DNA from 4 places in the Pseudovibrio sp. WM33 genome. Region 1 is predicted to be linked to each of the others. Evidence: riboswitches for the same ligand, from Rfam matches in the RefSeq annotation. Region 1 holds a riboswitch; each other region holds the start of a gene.
What was found. Region 1 has a riboswitch for thiamine pyrophosphate ahead of thiC (phosphomethylpyrimidine synthase ThiC). Riboswitches for the same ligand answer to the same signal wherever they lie in the genome.
Positions count from the first base shown of each region.

Region 2: it holds a riboswitch for thiamine pyrophosphate, as region 1 does, so the genes downstream of both, PsWM33_RS17840 (ABC transporter permease) here and thiC (phosphomethylpyrimidine synthase ThiC) in region 1, are expected to answer to the same signal.
Region 3: it holds a riboswitch for thiamine pyrophosphate, as region 1 does, so the genes downstream of both, thiB (thiamine ABC transporter substrate binding subunit) here and thiC (phosphomethylpyrimidine synthase ThiC) in region 1, are expected to answer to the same signal.
Region 4: it holds a riboswitch for thiamine pyrophosphate, as region 1 does, so the genes downstream of both, PsWM33_RS16455 (hydroxyethylthiazole kinase) here and thiC (phosphomethylpyrimidine synthase ThiC) in region 1, are expected to answer to the same signal.

Region 1 covers NZ_LMCK01000073.1:45,010-49,584, reverse strand. Annotated here, with positions in the region: gene PsWM33_RS12520 (FAD-dependent oxidoreductase) at 1-908, opposite strand, end outside; gene thiC (phosphomethylpyrimidine synthase ThiC) at 905-2,704, opposite strand; TPP riboswitch at 2,820-2,940, opposite strand; gene PsWM33_RS12510 (hypothetical protein) at 3,124-4,575, shown strand, end outside.
Region 2 covers NZ_LMCK01000090.1:554,559-559,133, reverse strand. Annotated here, with positions in the region: gene PsWM33_RS17850 (CHASE2 domain-containing protein) at 1-713, shown strand, start outside; gene PsWM33_RS17845 (ABC transporter substrate-binding protein) at 786-1,724, opposite strand; gene PsWM33_RS17840 (ABC transporter permease) at 1,751-2,461, opposite strand; TPP riboswitch at 2,635-2,742, opposite strand; gene PsWM33_RS17835 (hypothetical protein) at 2,872-4,575, opposite strand, start outside.
Region 3 covers NZ_LMCK01000092.1:18,343-22,917, reverse strand. Annotated here, with positions in the region: gene katG (catalase/peroxidase HPI) at 1-1,018, shown strand, start outside; TPP riboswitch at 1,135-1,241, shown strand; gene thiB (thiamine ABC transporter substrate binding subunit) at 1,263-2,255, shown strand; gene PsWM33_RS18230 (ABC transporter permease subunit) at 2,231-3,778, shown strand; gene PsWM33_RS18225 (thiamine ABC transporter ATP-binding protein) at 3,765-4,457, shown strand; gene PsWM33_RS18220 (DUF1330 domain-containing protein) at 4,464-4,575, opposite strand, start outside.
Region 4 covers NZ_LMCK01000090.1:236,306-240,880, forward strand. Annotated here, with positions in the region: gene PsWM33_RS16445 (TRAP transporter substrate-binding protein) at 1-1,036, opposite strand, end outside; gene thiD (bifunctional hydroxymethylpyrimidine kinase/phosphomethylpyrimidine kinase) at 1,050-1,853, opposite strand; gene PsWM33_RS16455 (hydroxyethylthiazole kinase) at 1,853-2,608, opposite strand; TPP riboswitch at 2,650-2,758, opposite strand; gene PsWM33_RS16460 (Lrp/AsnC ligand binding domain-containing protein) at 2,969-3,205, shown strand; gene PsWM33_RS16465 (xanthine dehydrogenase family protein molybdopterin-binding subunit) at 3,282-4,575, opposite strand, start outside.

The DNA of each region.
Region 1 (4,575 bases):
GCTTGTTGTGCCAATGCTGGCGCAAGCAGGAAGCCATGGCGGTAGAGGCCGTTGAGGTGAAGGGATCCGTCATGTTCGAGCAGTCGAGGTAAGTTGTCTGGAAAAGCAGGCCGCAACCCCGCTCCAATTTCGACTACGCTGGCCTCGGCAAAAGCAGGGTGAATGGCAAAAGCTGCGCTCATCATTTCTGTAAGGGACCGCAGGGTAGGAGGGCGGTCAGAGTTGCTTTCCACCATAGTCCCGCCAATCATGAACAACCCATCCACCCGCGGCACCAGATAAAGCGGCATGCGTGGGTGTAAGAGCCGGATGACACGAGACAGCTGAACTTCAGGACAATGCAAAATCGCCATCTCACCGCGCACAGCCCGCAAGTCAGGAAGGCTAGCAGCCGTGGCTGTGCAGTTGAGATCAACCTCAGGAGGTGCGCTGGTACCAAAACGGATCTCTACTCCAAGCCTCTGAACAGCAGTGGCCAAATCATCAAGTGCCTGTCTTGGGTCCAGATGAGCTTCCTCCGCGAAATACAGCCCACGCTCGAACCGTCCTTTCAATGCTGGCTCCAGTTCTGCGATTGCTTGACCGCTTACCTCGCTAAAGTGTGAGGTCCGCCGTGCAAAACGGGTCAGCTCAGCCTGATCGCGCGGCGGAGTAACCACCAGCGTTCCGTGCCGGGTAACAAGCGTTACCTGAGACCACCAATCAGCGGCCTGCACCCCAAGTGTAACAACGTCTTCTTCTGCGCTTTCACGCTCGCAAAACGGAGCAAGCATGCCGCCGGCAAACCGTGCGACACTGCTTTCGCCCGGTTTAGCGGATTTTTCAAAGATAGTGACGGATGCACCGCGCTTTGCCAGCTCATAGGCGGAAGCCAGCCCCGCAAGGCCAGCTCCTGCAATCGTAATCACTGCTCTGTTCCTTCAAGTGGCAGATACAGCTTGCCACCTTCCCGGAACTTGGCCGCCATGGCCTCCATGCCTTCCTTTTGCGCTTCCGCGCGGATGTCATGGGAGATCCGCATGGAGCAGAACTTCGGTCCGCACATAGAACAGAAATGAGCCACTTTATGCGCGTCTTTCGGTAGCGTTTCATCATGGAACTCTCGCGCAGTATCCGGATCGAGAGAGAGGTTGAACTGATCCTCCCAGCGGAACTCAAAGCGTGCACGGGACAAGGCATCATCCCGCCGCTGGGCACCCGGCAAACCTTTCGCAAGATCAGCTGCATGAGCTGCAATCTTGTAGGTGATCACTCCGGTTTTTACATCATCCCGGTCCGGCAATCCCAGATGCTCTTTTGGTGTCACATAGCAAAGCATGGCACAGCCAAACCACCCGATCATCGCAGCACCGATGCCGGAGGTGATGTGATCATATCCGGGCGCGATATCCGTGGTGAGAGGGCCAAGCGTGTAAAACGGTGCCTCATGGCAGCATTCCAGCTGCTTATCCATGTTTTCTTTGATCTTGTGCATGGCCACATGACCGGGGCCTTCAATCATCACCTGACAATCCTTGGCCCATGCAATCTTGGTCAGCTCCCCAAGCGTCTCCAGCTCGGCAAACTGGGCTTCATCATTTGCATCTGCAATGGAACCCGGACGCAATCCATCACCAAGAGAAAACGCCACATCATACTGGCGGCAAATATCGCAGATCTCGTCAAAGTGCTCATAGAGGAAGCTGTCTTTGTGATGATGCAGGCACCACTTCGCCATGATGGAACCACCACGGGAGACAATCCCCGTCACGCGATTAACGGTCATCGGCACCATGTGCAGGCGCACGCCAGCATGGATGGTGAAATAATCAACCCCTTGCTCTGCCTGCTCAATCAACGTGTCACGGAAGATTTCCCAAGTCAGCTCCTCCGCAACTCCATTCACCTTCTCAAGCGCCTGATAAAGCGGGACGGTCCCAATCGGTACAGGACTATTGCGGATGATCCATTCACGGGTGTTGTGAATGTTACGACCGGTAGACAGATCCATCACCGTGTCAGCACCCCAGCGGATCGACCACACCATCTTGTCTACTTCCTCTTCCATAGAGGAGGTTACAGCAGATGTACCCATATTGGCGTTGATCTTAACCAGAAAGTTCCGCCCGATGATCATCGGCTCACTCTCAGGGTGGTTGATGTTTGACGGAATGATCGCGCGGCCAGCAGCCACCTCATCACGTACAAACTCCGGTGTTACATAATCAGGGATGCTCGCACCCCAGTCATTGCCACACCGCTCTTCTGCAACCACTTCCCGCAACTGGTTTTCGCGGATGGCAATGAACTCCATCTCCGGTGTGATAATGCCAGCGCGGGCATAGGCCAGCTGGGTGACGGCTTTTCCGTCCTTTCCGCGCAAGGGGCGAGGCTTCACCGGAAACTCAGGAACAAGTCGGTCGCCTTTCACAAAACCATTGTCTTCAGGCTTAATCTCACGGCCATCATACTCCTCCGTGTCACCACGTGCCTCAATCCACTTGCGTCGTAGAGCGGGCAAACCTTCAAAAATATTCGTTGTTGCCGTTGGATCCGTGTAAGGGCCGGAACTGTCATAGACTGGGAGGGGAGGCTCGCCTGCAGTTGGGTGAACGCTGATCTCGCGCATGGGCACGAGCACGTCTTCGTGCAGGCTGCCACGAACGTAGATTTTACGCGCTGCTGGCAAGGCACCGGTGGTGATGGATGGGTTTGGCGTCGTCATTATGGTGCTCCTCAAGTTTATAACTCGAAAAAGACACCAGATGAGTTTTGGCTGGGAAACGGCAGAAAGAGCTTCTGCTGCTAAGATCGCGGTTGTTACACTGGCCCTTCAAACAGGCCCCGCGACCCGTGCTTCCTACGCCAGTATCAACTGGGTCAGGTTCTAAGGGTCGCGTCGCCGAGCTTGCGCTCTGTCAGCCTCTCAGTCTCCTTGGTGAGACTCCCCTGCATACATGATTTTGCTAGAACGATTATGAACTAGTGTCAAGGCAGGTTCGGTTCAGGCGAGGTTCAGAAAACTTTTGTAAGTTGGATTTTATGAGAGGGGAGTCGCTGACACTTATTGGATTTTGCGGTTTGCGTTCCTATCTCTCATCTAAGAATTTCACATCTGGATATCGCGAAAAATAATATAAACGAATGCTTGAAAACTATTCTCTCCCATCCGTTTTAGCTGGCCCAATCTTGCGTCGACTGGAAACCTCACGTTTAACATTCTGGCTCGCAGTGCGCGCTCCGGCGGATGTGAAACTGGATTTGCTCCCACAAGGCCGTGAGCCGCAAAGCTACGAGCTGACACAAGCGCAAACCGAGGTAAACCTGATCTCAGCAGGGGCACATCTCCACTACCTCCTGATCGATCTACCTCTCCAAAGCCCTCTACCGCAAGACACTTGGATCAACTATCGCCTCGCTCTGCGTATGGAGGATGACGAGGAGGCTGGTTGGCAGGATCATTCCGTATGGGCGCTTGATCTTTGCTATGAAAATCAGGAACTCCCAGGCTTTCTACTGAGCTCAAAAGTTTCCTCGCTCCTGCATGGGTCCTGCCGCAAACCACATCACGAATCCGGCGATGGTCTGGTCGCAGCCGATCAGTTTCTGGCAAAGCACATCAGAGCTGAGAAGGGCACCAAAGTTGATAAGGAAAAATGGCCAGCTGCCCTCGTGATGAGTGGCGATCAGATTTACTCAGATGATGTTGCTGGCCCCATGCTGCGAGCTATCCATGGGCTCATCGAAAAACTCGGCATCACTGAGGAACAGCTGGCAGGCTTGGAAAGCAAAGTGCCTGCAAAGGCATCAGATTTCTACCAACACGGCGACACCTACTACCGCCGCGAAAAGTTTCTCCCAAGTCTGGAAAAGAACCGAAAGCTCTGGCTTGTCTTGTTCGGTGGCGTAGAAAAACCGATCTTCACTGCTGATCACGCCCATAACCATCTGATCACACTTGCTGAATTCTTGGCAATGTACCTCCTTGTCTGGTCACCAGCGCTATGGGATCTGGTTGAGACAGATGCACCCGAAGGACTGACACCAGAAGAAGCAGCGCTCTATGAGAGCGAACAGAAAATCCTGATGGAGTTTGTTGCGGGTCTCAGCCAGGTGCGCCGCCTGTTTGCCCATCTTCCGGTTGCGATGATCTTTGATGACCACGATGTCACTGATGACTGGAACCTCAACCGTGATTGGGAAGAGACCGCCTACGGCCATCCGTTCTCCCGACGGATCATTGGCAATGCCTTGTGTGCCTATATGCTCAATCAGGGGTGGGGCAACCGACCTGAAGCGTTCTCAGGTGGAACACTTGAAGCGATGACGCAAGCTGTCACGGTGCCCGGCACAAATAGCTACGATGAGTTTCTGGAGCATCTCTTCGCCTTTGAAAACTGGGACTATCACTGGGAACTAGACCCACCACTGCTGGTGTTGGATACGCGCACACGCCGATGGAGATCAGAGCGGGCAGGGTATCTACCCTCGGGTCTTCTGGACTGGGAAGCGGTCACAGATTTACAACGATCTCTGCGCGGAAAAGACGCCGTGCTACTCGTCTCCGCAGCTCCGATCTACGGCGTAAAGCTGATC
Region 2 (4,575 bases), on a different contig from region 1:
TCGCAGGCTTCTCCAACGGCTTCCAAACAGCTCATCTCGATGAAGTGCATATCCACGATGGTACACTGAACACGCTGAGCACATCCGGCCTGAATGCTTACTGGAACGCGCCGCTCGATGACCCATTCCACGCTGCTCATGCCTGTCGAACAGCGATTGAAATGCAGAAGCAAATGAAGCGCTTCAATCTCAAGGATCGTTTCAATTTCAACCAGAAAAATATGAAAGACCACGCAGTCACAATCGATATCGGCATCTCAACCGGCCTTGCAACGCTCGGCGAAACAGGTACACGGCGTCATTTCAGGTACGCCCCGCTCGGTAAATGCGTTGATTTAGCGGAAGATTTAGCCCGTCATTGCAAAGATGCCGGTCACAGCGTTCTTATGTGCGAAACCACACGCGGTCAGATGCCTGAATTGGCGGCATTGGAGACAATTCCAGTCAAAACCAGCCGTTACCAGATGCGTTCCTTTGCGTTGCTAGGTGATCCGTCGCTCGCTTTTTCAGAAAACTTCCTCAAGCTCAAGAACGTCCACTGCAACATGGTCTTCGCGCTGTTTGAGGAGAATGACAAGAAGAAAGCCCTAACACTGGTAGATGAATGCAAATCACTCTCTGAGGGTGAGTACAACACCATCTATGCTGCTTTTGAGAAATACATCCTCAGCGATCTGGCTCAACACGAAGCGGTCAAGGATGCAGCGCAATAACGGCATTTAGCCTACAAATAAAAAGAGCCCCCGAAACTCGGAGGCTCAAATTTTAGTTTAGACCTATACCGGTTAGCGCAGTTCAACCGCGTAGGTTTCAACTGGAGGCGCTGTTTTAATGAGCCCCTGCTCAATCAGAAAGTTTGCAAACCGTTCATAACGGCCATTGTCCAAAGCAGCTGGACGGCTGGCAAAACGCGGCAGAGTATCCGCCCAGGCACGCTTGTTCAGCTCATCATCCAGATTTGGATAGACCTCAAGGAAGCTCTTCCAGGAGTCCTGCGGATTATTAAGCAGATAAACGGTAGCCGCCTCAATCGCATTGATGAACTTCTTCAAACGCTGATCATCCAGCTTGTCTTTGTGAGCCACATAAATCAGCTCATCATAGACAGGCACACCGTTCTCTTCAGGATAAAACGCTCGGCCTCTCGCACCTTCAATCTCCATCTGGTTCAGCTCGAAGTTACGGTAACCACCAATCACAGCATCAACCTGCCCAGCCATCAAAGATGGTGAGAGCGAAAAGTTCACGTTGATCAGCTCAACATCGTCAGAACTGAGACCTGCAGTGGAAAGCATCTTCCCAAGCATGGCGTTCTCAAACCCGGATGTGGAATAACCAATACGCTTACCTTTCAGGTCTGCAATCTCCTTGATTGGTCCATCTTCCAACACAATCAGTGTGTTCAAAGGCGTAGAGACCAGCGTCCCGATCCGCATCAGCGGCATGCCCTCATCAATTTGTGGGTGCAACGTCTGCTGATAGGAAACTGCAATATCACCCTGCCCTGCTGCAACAAGCTTTGGTGGCATGGAAGGATCAGCAGGCTCAATCAGCTCAACTTCAAGGCCCTCTCTTTCAAAGAACCCCCGTGCCTTGGCAACCACGATTGGTGCATGGTCTGGATTCGCAAACCAGTCCAGCAACACAGTCAGCTTGTCCGCTGCTTGCACTTGAAGCGTGCTCGCAAGCATTGCCGCACCAAACAGCATACTTAGTTTTTTCATAAGGTTACGTCCTCATACTCTGAGACCTAGATCTCTTTCTGCCAATAGATCATCCGAGAAGTGGCGAACTCAACAACTGCCCTCAGGCTCAACACCATCACCGCAAGCAAAATCAACGCCGCAAACATCGTCGCTGTTTGCATGCGTGCATTGGATTGCAACATGATGAAAGCCAGACCGCCTTTTGCACCAACCCACTCTCCAACCACCGCCCCAATAGGAGCGAACACCGCTGCAATGCGCATACCAGAGGCCAGAGACGGCAAGGCGGCTGGAATTCGAATGTAGCGAAGTGTTTGCCAGCGGTTCAGGCCATGCAGCTTGCCAAGGTCGAGCAGTGATTGATCAGTCCTGCGCAAACCATCGAAGAAAGTCGAGGTCACAGAAAAGAAGATCACAATCACGGCCATCACAACCTTGGAGGCGAGCCCAAAGCCGAACCACAGCACCAGAAGCGGTGCAATTGCAAACACAGGAAGAGATTGGGTCGCTGCAATTGGAGGCAGCAGAAACAGGCGTATCCGGGGAGACACTGCCAGCAAAACAGCCAGCGAAGCTCCAGCACTCACGCCAAAGAGAAAGCCGAGAACAGTCTCCCAAGCGGTAATGCCTGCATGATGCAGCAGAAAAACGCCCTGATTGAGAAAAGCGGAAAAAACCGCCGCCGGACCTGGCAAGAGAAACGGAGGAAACTCTCCAATCCGAACCACACTTTCCCAAATGGCGATAAAAAGCAAAATCCCGAAAAGACTTCGGAGAATTCGTTTCAAAGCTCGCTTCAGCATGTAGACTCCCAACAATGGCATTGGGCATCACAAACAGGCGGAAGAACGGAGCTACATTAGCTCTCTGGGATGTTTTCAGCACAGGATCTCTCGTTACAACAAATGCAAACATGGAGATCCGGGAAGAATGGCTCAGGTCCCGTCCCTTCGCCGGCATTACCCGGATCAGGTTCAAAGGGTTTAGCTCATCGCAATCTCAGCTTTTCGAAAGAAAAGCACCCCTCGGAATAGCAAGGAACATGCGCGTTTCTGCTGAAGGATGCAAGCAGATTTTACTCTGACGGACGACAGCATAATGAAAAAGGCCTCAACTCTGAGAGAGCCAAGGCCTTTGAAATCTAAGCTAAACAGCTGAAACTAGATTACTTCCAGCTCTTGATTGCCTGTGCTATAACTTTGTTGCCGGTTGTACCTTTTTCAAAGGTCAACATTGCACGGCGACCGCTGTTGTACAGCAGTGGAACATCAATCCACTCACGCTCAGCAAGACGCTTCAGGTTCTTCGCTTTTTCTTCATCACTGTCAGACAGCGCAATCCAGAAGAGAGTGTCAGAAACCTTCACGGCAGCACCATCAAGCGGATCACCTGCTTCGGACTCTGTCTTCTTCAGGATCAGGCCAGGCACCTTCTCAACACCCTTTCCATCAAACCCTTCTGGGAAGATGAAGTTCAGCTCAAGCAAATGACTCGCTGGCAAAGACCGATCGCTATTCGGCTTCAATGTCATCTCAACAGAGAAGTTACGAGATGGCAGCGTCGCAACAGCCTTGATGACAGAATCGCCGTTAGCTTCATCCAGTGACCAAACAACGTTCCCGCGTGATGCAGAACCTGCGGCACCCGGCGTCAAGGCCTCTTCGTAAAGTATGCTCTGTTGTGCAACAGGAGAAACCGCAGCTTCCGTTCCAATGGTTTCAGCTGGCGGAACAGAGTTGGTCTCAACTGCAGTACTTTGCTGTGCAGGTTCCGTCACCGGCAGAACCTGCACAGAAGGTGTGTCTTCTGCCGGCGCTGCTGGAGCTTCGACCACACGCACGACTGGAGGCTCAGTTACTGTCTCGGTTGGCGCTGCGCTGGACGAATTCCGGGTAATCCGGGTCGTCTGCACCCGTGTCGCATCCGGAGAAACCTTTGCCCCTTCATCAGATGGCAACAAGCGGTCGGTGTTCTTCTTCGGCGTGCGTTCCGGCTGAACCCGAAGCGGCTCATCTTCATTAGAAGGTGCGCTTTCTGGCGCAACAGTCTCACCGGTTTCAACTGGAAGCACTAAAGAGAGAATAACATCGCGCAGACTATAGACACCTGCGGTAACACCCAAGATTATCAGTATGACCACAATTATACCGACAATACCCGATGTATTGGAAGGCTTCAGCCCTTCTTCCTGCTCAATCGCATCGCCAACGCGCTGCGCAACGGCTGGTTTGCGGGAGGAAGCAGGTTTTCGGCTTGTCTTTGGCTTAACCTTGGCAGGCTCATCGATCTCAGGACGCGATTTACCTTTTGTTTCCAGCTTAGTCCGCCGTGCCTCACCCGGCACCCAAGAGCGCTCTTCTGCGCTCGTCTCGACAGCACCTTTGGTTGGCAGAGACGCAGCAGGTTCACCCGTCTCTTTGTCATCCATAGAGCCAAGGTCAGGCTCTTTGCGCTCGCTGGCAGATTCAGGTAGCTGATCACGCGCCATCTGATTGGCCTGATGAGCGGCGTTGCCGAGGTCCTGCGCAGCACGAACCGCCTCTTTAAACACATCTGCTTTAGCAGCAGGTGCTTTTGGCTCATCGCGCGCTGGAGTATCGGCCTTTGTACCTGCCTTAGGCGTATCTCCAGCAGGTGAAGATGCAGCAGAGATTTCTGGAACAGCAGATTTTGGAGCACTTGGAGCTTGGGTGGTTTTAGACCGCCCCAACCCGAGAGACTCACGAGCAGCTTCCGCTTCGACCTTACGAATGGCCTCTTCAAGCTTCAGCTGCTCCTCAGTGATCTGGGAGGGAGACAGAGGTGGGTCGTAACTTTTAAGTTGCTTTACAATTGCATTCCGCGCGCGTTGATAAACTGCCCGCCGTGC
Region 3 (4,575 bases), on a different contig from region 1:
CTACAACGAATACTGCCAGAAGTTCATCGCAGATCCTGAGTACTTCAGAGATACGTTTGCGCGTGCATGGTTCAAGCTGACACACCGCGACATGGGACCGAGAGCCAATTATCTTGGCCCGGATGTGCCGAAAGAAGACCTTATCTGGCAGGATCCTGTTCCAGCAGGCAACACCAACTATGATGTTACTGCGCTGAAAGCAAAAATTGCGGCAAGTGGTTTGAGCAATGAAGACCTGATCAAAACCGCCTGGGACAGCGCACGTACCTATCGCGGTTCTGATATGCGCGGTGGTGCCAACGGTGCTCGCATCCGCCTCGCTCCTCAAAAGGATTGGGTTGGCAATGAGCCAGACCGGCTTGCCAAAGTTCTGGCTGTGCTTGAACCAATCGCAGCACAGGCAGGAGCCTCAATCGCAGATGTGATCGTGCTGGCAGGCAACGTTGGTGTAGAAAATGCCATCAAGGCAGCTGGTTTCAACGTGGAAGTTCCATTTGCTTCTGGTCGCGGTGATGCAACAGATGCGATGACAGACGCGACATCCTTCTCAGTGTTGGAGCCTATTTCTGATGGCTTCCGTAACTGGCAGAAGCAAGAGTACGCTGTTAGCCCGGAAGAAATGATGCTGGATCGTGCACAGCTCCTCCGCCTGACTGGCTGGGAAATGACTGCACTCGTTGGTGGTCTGCGCGTTCTTGGTGCCAACTATGGCGGTTCAAAGCACGGTGTCTTCACGGATCGTGAAGGTCAGTTGACGACGGACTTCTTCGTCAACCTGACCGATATGGACAACAGCTGGCACCCACTCAAGGATGGCACCTATGAGATCCGCGACCGGAAATCTGGCAAGCCAAAGTGGACTGCAACCAGTGCAGACCTTGTGTTTGGCTCCAACTCAATCCTGCGCGCTTATGCTGAAGTGTATGCTCAGGATGACAACCACGAAAAGTTCGTCCGCGATTTCGTGGCAACATGGACCAAGGTCATGAACGCCGACCGCTTCGACCTGACAGCCTAATAAATGCGACGAGCCTGGGCAGGAAACTGCCTGGGCTTTTTATTGCAACTCCCTACAGGTGCTCTCCAGACGTTGGCTATATCCAGTTGCGCTCCTGTGTTTTTCCGGTTAAGAACCGCTTGACCTCGGGGTGCGCGTATTTGTCGTGCTGAGATGCTTTAGTGGCGAACCCGTTGAACCTGAACCGGCTAGAACCGGCGGAGGGAAGGGTACCGGTTTCATCCATCCTTGCCCTCTCGCCGCAATGGAGGATGACTTGAAACATCTGTTAATTGCTGCGGGATTACTCACTGCAACATCAGCGATGGCTGCTGAGAAGCCTCAACTGACAGTTTACACATACGACAGCTTCGTTTCTGACTGGGGCCCAGGCCCAAAAGTGGAAGAAGCGTTTGAGGCTGTATGTGAATGTGACCTAAAACTTGTTGGCGTCGAAGATGGCGCAGCACTGCTTTCCCGCATTCGTCTTGAAGGTAAGAACTCGGATGCCGATATGGTGCTGGGTCTGGACACCAATCTGGTAGAGACTGCCAAGAAAACTGGCCTGTTTGCACCACACACTGTTGAGGCCCAATACACACTGCCAGTGGAGTGGGCTGACGAAACCTTTGTGCCGTACGACTGGGGCTACTTTGCCTTCGTACACAAGGCTGGCGAAACCGTACCAACCAACTTCCGCGAGCTTGCGAAGAGCGATGCCAAGATCCTTATTCAAGATCCACGCTCCTCTACACCCGGCCTCGGGCTGCTGCTTTGGGTGAAAGCGGCTTACGGAGACGAAGCTGCTGATGTGTGGGCGGATCTTTCCGATAACATCGTGACGGTTACAAAAGGCTGGTCTGAAGCCTACGGTCTTTTCCTTGATGGAGAAGCGGACATGGTGCTCAGTTACACCACGTCTCCGGCTTACCACCTGATTGCCGAGGAAGATAACAGCAAGACCACTGCCGCGTTTGAAGAAGGCCATTACATGCAGGTTGAAGTAGCGGCAAAGCTTGCCGGGACTGATCAGCCAGAGTTGGCAGACAAGTTCCTGAACTTCATGGTTTCAGATGCTTTCCAGACAATCATTCCAACAACCAACTGGATGTACCCTGCTGTGACACCTAAAGGTGGTTTACCTGCTGGCTTTGACACACTGCAGGTGCCGGAAAAAGCTTTGTTCTTTAAGCCTGAAGAAGCTGCTGCTGCAAGACGTGAGGCTCTGCCGGAATGGCTAGAAGCGCTCAGCCAGTAAGTTCGCTTCCCGGTGTTGCCGCGGCATTTCTTGTCGCGGCACTCATACTTGGCACGTTGGCCACGGTTGCTCTGCGAGCAGAAGCGGGTCACGGCTTTTCCTCTTCCGATTGGGCCGCTCTCAAGTTTACGCTCACGCAGGCTGTGCTTTCTGCCGTGATCAGTGTTGCGCTGGCTGTGCCGGTTGCGCGCGCCCTGGCGCGACGGCGGTTTCCGGGCCGCAGTTTGCTCATTGCACTGCTTGGTGCCCCCTTCATTCTACCAGTTATCGTTGCCATTCTTGGGTTGCTACAGGTGTTTGGCCGTGCGGGCTGGATATCTGATGTGCTTGTCTATTTCGGTGCTTCACCCATTCGCATCTATGGTCTCCACGGTGTTGTGCTGGCTCATGTTTTCTTCAACCTTCCGCTGGCAACCCGATTGATCTTGCAGGGGTGGCAAGAGGTTCCCTCAGAGCGCTTTCGCCTTGCGGCGCAGCTTGGGTGTGATGGAAAAGCCTTATTTCGACTGATAGAACTCCCGATGCTCGCGCGCATCTTGCCTGGTGCACTGGCTGTGATCTTTGCGATCTGCCTGACAAGCTTTGCTGTTGCTCTGACGCTTGGTGGTGGACCGCGGGCGACAACTATTGAGCTGGCGATCTATCAGGCTTTTACATACGATTTTGATCTTGGGCGGGCCGCGCTGCTTTCTGCATTGCAACTCATGCTCACTGCTGCTGCAGCTTTCGCAGCACTGAAGCTTTCACGTGGTGAAGGGTTTGGTGCAGGACTGGACCGAGCGATCCAGCGCTGGGATGGTGGTGCACCTGTCGCAGACATCCTCTGGATTTCACTTGCAACGCTGTTTTTGCTTTTGCCGCTCAGCGCCGTTGTTCTGTCAGGGCTTAGTGGTCTGTTTCTGGTACCGTTTATTGTGTTGAAGGCGGCACTCGTTTCCGTTGCTGTCGCCGCAGCCAGCACGGTGATCTTGTTGCTGTTCGCGTTGCCTATGGCAGCCGCAATCGCCGTTCGCCGGCATAGTGTGGTTGAACTTGCTGGAATTCTGGGATTAGCGGCATCCCCGCTGGTGATTGGAACGGGCTTGTTTATCATTATACGTCCATGGGCAAACCCGTCTGACCTTGCTCTTCCAGTGACGACACTTGTCAACGCGGCGATGGCATTGCCGTTTGCACTTCGCATTCTTGTCCCTGCTGCACGAGATACGGTTTCGCGACATGGACGGTTGGCCTTGTCTCTGAATATGGAAGGCTGGGTGTTCTTCTCACGTGTCCTCATTCCACGTATGCGGCCACAGATCGGGTTTGCTGCGGGGCTTGCAGCAGCACTTTCCATGGGAGACCTTGGCGTGATTGCCCTGTTTGCAGATCCGGAAATTGCAACGCTGCCTTTACAGATTTACCGCTTGATGGGGGCATACAAAATGCAGGCAGCAGCCGGCGGAGCTCTTTTATTGCTTGTGCTTTCAATGGTACTGTTCTGGATTTTAGACCGGGGAGGTCGCTGGCATGCTGAAGCTTAGCTCTTGTCTCATTGCCAATGGCGCGTTCGAGTTGCATGCCAATTTGTACGTTGAAGCTGGCAGCAGCGTCGCCGTTATTGGTCCTTCTGGCGCGGGGAAATCAACTCTGCTTGAGGCCATCGCCGGATTTCGCGAGATATCGCAGGGACAGCTTTTCTGGAAAGAAGGTGAACTCACCAAACAGGTTCCGGGAAACCGCCCAATCGCCATGCTGTTTCAAGATGGCAACCTGTTTCCTCACTTAACTGCCGCCCAAAACGTGGCTCTTGGTTTGCGGCCTAACGGAAGGCTCTCAAAGCCTGAGCAAGAGCAAGTCACAGCTGCTCTTTCACGGGTTGGACTGGCAGCTATGGGAGAGCGTAAGCCAGCTGAGCTATCCGGTGGTCAACAGAGCCGCGTCGCCCTTGCCCGCGTTTTGGTTCAGCACCGTGATCTGTTGTTACTCGACGAACCCTTCGCCGCCCTCGGCCCTGCTCTTAAGGCTGAGATGCTGGATCTTGTCGCGGAGCTCATCGCAGAAACTGGCACGACGCTTCTTATGGTCAGCCACGACCCACAAGACGCCCGCCGCATTACCAATCAAGCAATCCTAGTCGCCAACGGGTCAGCGCACCCACCCGCTGAGACCGATCAACTCCTCAACAACCCTCCGCCAGCATTGCGGGAGTATTTGGGGTAGGGGAGCTTACTCCATTCCCTCGACGATCATAATGTCTGCCAAGGCAGCGGATTTGCGGTGGGATTTGGCTTCTTGGTATTCTGGGGAGTGGTAGCAGGCCAGGGCTTGTTCCATGGTG
Region 4 (4,575 bases), on a different contig from region 1:
CTATGTAACCCTCATAAATCTTACGAGCCCTCTTGTCTTTCTGGGTGTAAACATCCAGCACCTCAGCACTGGTTTCCTTCAAGGCGGTTAGCACCTCCTCCGGAAACTCACGCACTTCAACACTATGCTCTTCCTGCAGCACTTTCAGGCTGGCAGCATTTTGTGCATTTGCTTCAGACAGAGCGAGATCAGCTTCCACGCGGCAAGCCTCTTCAACCACCACCTGTAGTTCTGGAGACAGCCCCTCCAGCGCAACAGCGTTCACGATAGCCTCACCCGTGCCATTCGGCTTATTGAAGCCCGGACCGTAGTAGTATTTGATCAGCTTCTGAAAGCCCAGCGCACTGTCGCTCCATGGACCAAGGAACTCGACACCATCAACCACACGCGTTTGCAGACTGGTGAAAATCTCGGAGGCTGGAATATTGACCGGAGTAACACCAAGCTTACGCAAGATCTCACCACCAAGGCCAGCGATACGGAGCTTCCGGCCTTTCAGGTCATCCAGCGTCTCAACAGGATCACGATACCAGCCAGCCATGGTTGGGCCAGTGTTGCCCCCCATAAACGGCTTCACACCAAATGGCGCGTAAAGATCATCCCAGAGCTCCTGACCACCAAGCTGATCCACCCATGCAGTGTGTTCCTGAGGCAAAAGGCCGAACGGAATTGTCGTAAAGAACACTGATCCGGGCATCTTGCCAGCCCAGTACATGGCAGCTGAATGGCCCATCTGTGCAGTACCGCTTGAAACAGCGTCAAACACCTCAAAAGCCGGAACCAGCTCACCAGCAGCAAACAGGCGAACACGCATCCGACCATTGCTCATAATGTTGATGCGATCACAAATGCGTTGCGCAGACATTCCAGGACCCGGCAGGTTTTTCGGCCAACTGGTTACCATGCGCCATTCGATGACCGGATCAGCATCCTGAGCCAGTGCTGGCGCAGCAAGTGCAGCGCTTCCAGCAACCGCTCCGGCTGTAAGCCCAAGCGCCTGACGGCGGGTCAGATTGTTTTCTTTGTTCTTGGTCATTATCTCCGCCTTATTACTCAGACCAGAATTCATGGAAATGATGCACAGGCCCATGTCCCTCGCCTATATCAAGCGTATCCGCAGCTTTGATCGCCTGACTAATATACTCTTTTGCTTCACCAATGGCATCTTGCAGCGCTAGCCCTTTGGCAAGCTCGGCTGTAATCGCAGAAGACAAGGTGCAGCCAGTCCCATGTGTATTCTTCGTGTCATGCCGTGAGGCTGTATACCACCTCTCCACATCGTAAGAGAGGAAGAGATCATCACAGGTATCATCAGATCCGTGCCCGCCTTTCAGCAGAACCCCATTTGCACCCATATCCAGCAGCAGCAATGCTTGTCTGTGCATGTCTTCACGAGATCCAGCCAGCGGCTGCCCAAGCAAAAAGGCTGCTTCCTGCATGTTCGGCGTAATCAACGCCGCAATTGGAAACAGCTTCTGCTTCAACACGGAAACAGCGGAGTTTTGCAGCAAAACATCTCCGGAAGTGGCCACCATCACCGGATCAAGAACGACGCGCTTAACATCATATTCCGCCAGCTTTGTGGCAATAACATCGATAATCTCTGGCTGTGAAAGCATGCCGATTTTCACAGCATCCACCTTCAGGTCAGAAAAAACAGCATCCATTTGCTCCGCCACAAATGCTGGCGGCACATCATGAATACCTGTCACACCTTTGGTGTTTTGGGCCGTCAGTGCAGTGATGACACTGGCCCCATAGACACCGCGAGCCGAAAAGGCCTTCAGGTCTGCTTGAATTCCGGCACCACCACCGGAATCCGACCCTGCAATTGTGACTGCAATCGCACTCATTAGGCCAATACCCCACCTTTATTATTCATTGTTTCGAGCTTGAGACGCTCGTTGAACTGGTCAGCCTTCAAGCTATAAAGGGTATCTATGAAAGCTGGAGTGAAGCTTCCCGGCCCGTTCGCCTGCTCTGCGGCAATCTCGCCGCATACACCATAGACAGCAAGTGCAGCAAGCACGGCAAGTTCCTTATCCGGCTCGGTAACGGCAAAACCAGCCAGCACACCGCCCAGCGCACAGCCAATGCCAGTCACCTTGTCCATATAAGCATGCCCATTGCCCACGGTATAGGTCGTCTCCCGGCCAAACACAGCGTCTTCAATACCGGTGCGCACTATCAATGTGTTCTCGGTGACAGCCCCACTCAGCCCAGCGCTCTCAGTCATGTTTGTTTTGAGGATCGAAACATTCTCGTTCAGAATATCTTTCGCAAACTCCATGCGAATGTCTGAGCGATCTACTTTAACTGGGTCCAGCACCACGGGCATAGATTTTTTGGCAGCCCCTTCAAGCCCAAGCCGAATACCATGCCGCCGCTTTCCATCCAGCGTACCAAGATTGAGGAGCAACCCGTCAACACTCTCGACAAATGCAGGAATTTCATCATGGGCCGCTGTCATGGACGGCACAATGTTACAAGCCAACATGATGTTCGCGGTAAGGCTCTGCGCAACAGAGTTCGTCAGGCAATGAACCCGAACCCCACGCTCACGCACGCTCTCAAAGACTTCCCAGAGATTTTCAGTTGTGTAGGACATTTGTTTTCGCTCCCCTATAGATTACGGCGGGAACGATTACCTTGGTACTCATCCCAATTCCCTCCGCCGGCACAATCCGGATCAGGTTCTAGGAGTTGGCTTTGCGCCTCTCAGCCCGTCAGTCACTTCCGAGCACCCCCATTGGTTAGAATTTTTTGCTAGCAAACAAGAGAGCGAACTGCAAGCGGAAACGAGAGGCAGCGACAAAAGGCAACTGGGGGTAGATTTCGCTTAAAAAACGCAAAAGCTTGCAAAAAAACGCAGCTTCAACGCAAAATGCTCACAAAACAACGCAAACTCAATTTTGAGCGCAGCCCTGAAAGACAAATCAGTCTTACGGGACAGAAGGATAGCAGATTAATGATTCCGTTCTTTGTACAGATCAAATGCCAGCTCGGAAAAACCTATCAGGTTGCCAATGCAATTGCGGACGCAGAAGTTGCCTCCGAAATCTACTCCACCTCCGGGGATTTCGACCTGCTGGCCAAGTTCTACGTCAACGATGACGACGACATCGGCCACTTCGTTGCTGACAAGGTTCAGGTCTTCGATGGCATCCAGGACACCAGAACCATCATCACCTTCAAAGCGTTCTGATACCTACGAAAACAGGCGGGACACCAGCCCGCCTGCACAATCTCTTTTCAAGCTCTAAAGTCTTGATAACTTAGCTTTAAGCATCCTGAATTGCGCTCCACACAGCAACCGGCGTCGCGGGCATATCTATATGCTCAACACCTGCATTCTTGCGCAGCGCATACTGCACAGCATTCATCACCGCCGGCGCCGCTCCAATAGAACCAGCCTCACCAGCCCCTTTGATACCCATCGCATTTGTCGTGGAAGGAACATTGCTCGTCGAGAAGTCGAAATTCGGCATATCATCAGCACGCGCAACATGATAGTCCATGAAGGACGCTGACAGCAGCTGCCCGGTTTCATCATAAACCGTGTTCTCACACAACGCCTGCGAGATCGCCTGCCCCGCACCACCATGCACCTGACCAGCCAGAAGCATCGGATTCACCGTCACGCCAAAATCATCCACAATCACATAACTGACCACGTCCGTCTTGCCCGTTTCCGGATCAATCTCCACCTCACACACATGCGTGCCATTTGGATAAGTACATTCATCCTGCATGACTTTTTCCGCTGCACTCAAGATATCCGGTTGCGATCCAGCCACATCAACAAGGCTGACCTGCTGGTCGGTACCAACCACGCGCACCTGCCCGTCTTCAAGTGTGAGATCCCCAACACCAACCTCAAGCTTCTCACTGGCGATCTCTTTGATCTTCTTAACCAGCGTTTCAGAAGCCGCCTTCACAGATGGCATGCCAATCGGAATAGACCGCGATCCACCGGTACCACCGCCAGTCGCCACACGGTCCGTATCCCCCTGCACCATCTCAACCTGATCAAGCTGCAAACCAAGATGTTCTGCAATGACTTGGCCATAAGCGGTGGCATGACCCTGACCGTTGCTCTGCGTTCCAATCAGCAAAGTAACGCTGCCGTTCGTATTCAGCTCAAGCTTGGCTTCTTCACCGCCGGCAAAGGCACACGCCTCCACATAAGTCGATAGCCCAACACCGCGATACAAACCTTTTGCCTTGCTCTCCGCTTCACGCTCCGCAAACGTCGAATAATGGATCTCGTCGAGCGCCTTAGTAAGATGAGCCCCAAAGGAACCCGTATCATACATACGGCCAAGCGCTGTCGTATAAGGTAAGGCAGCGTCGGGGATAAAGCTCTTACGACGAAACTCCGCCGGATCCATACCCATCTCATGCGCGGCCTTATCAGCCAGCCGTTCCATCAGATAAAGCGCTTCCGGACGCCCTGCCCCGCGGAACGCATCCACCGGCACTGTATTGGTATAAACGCCTGTCGCTTCCACCCATATTGCGGGGATATCGTAAAGACCGGGGGTCATGGTGATGCCGATCTGCGGAATGCCCGGG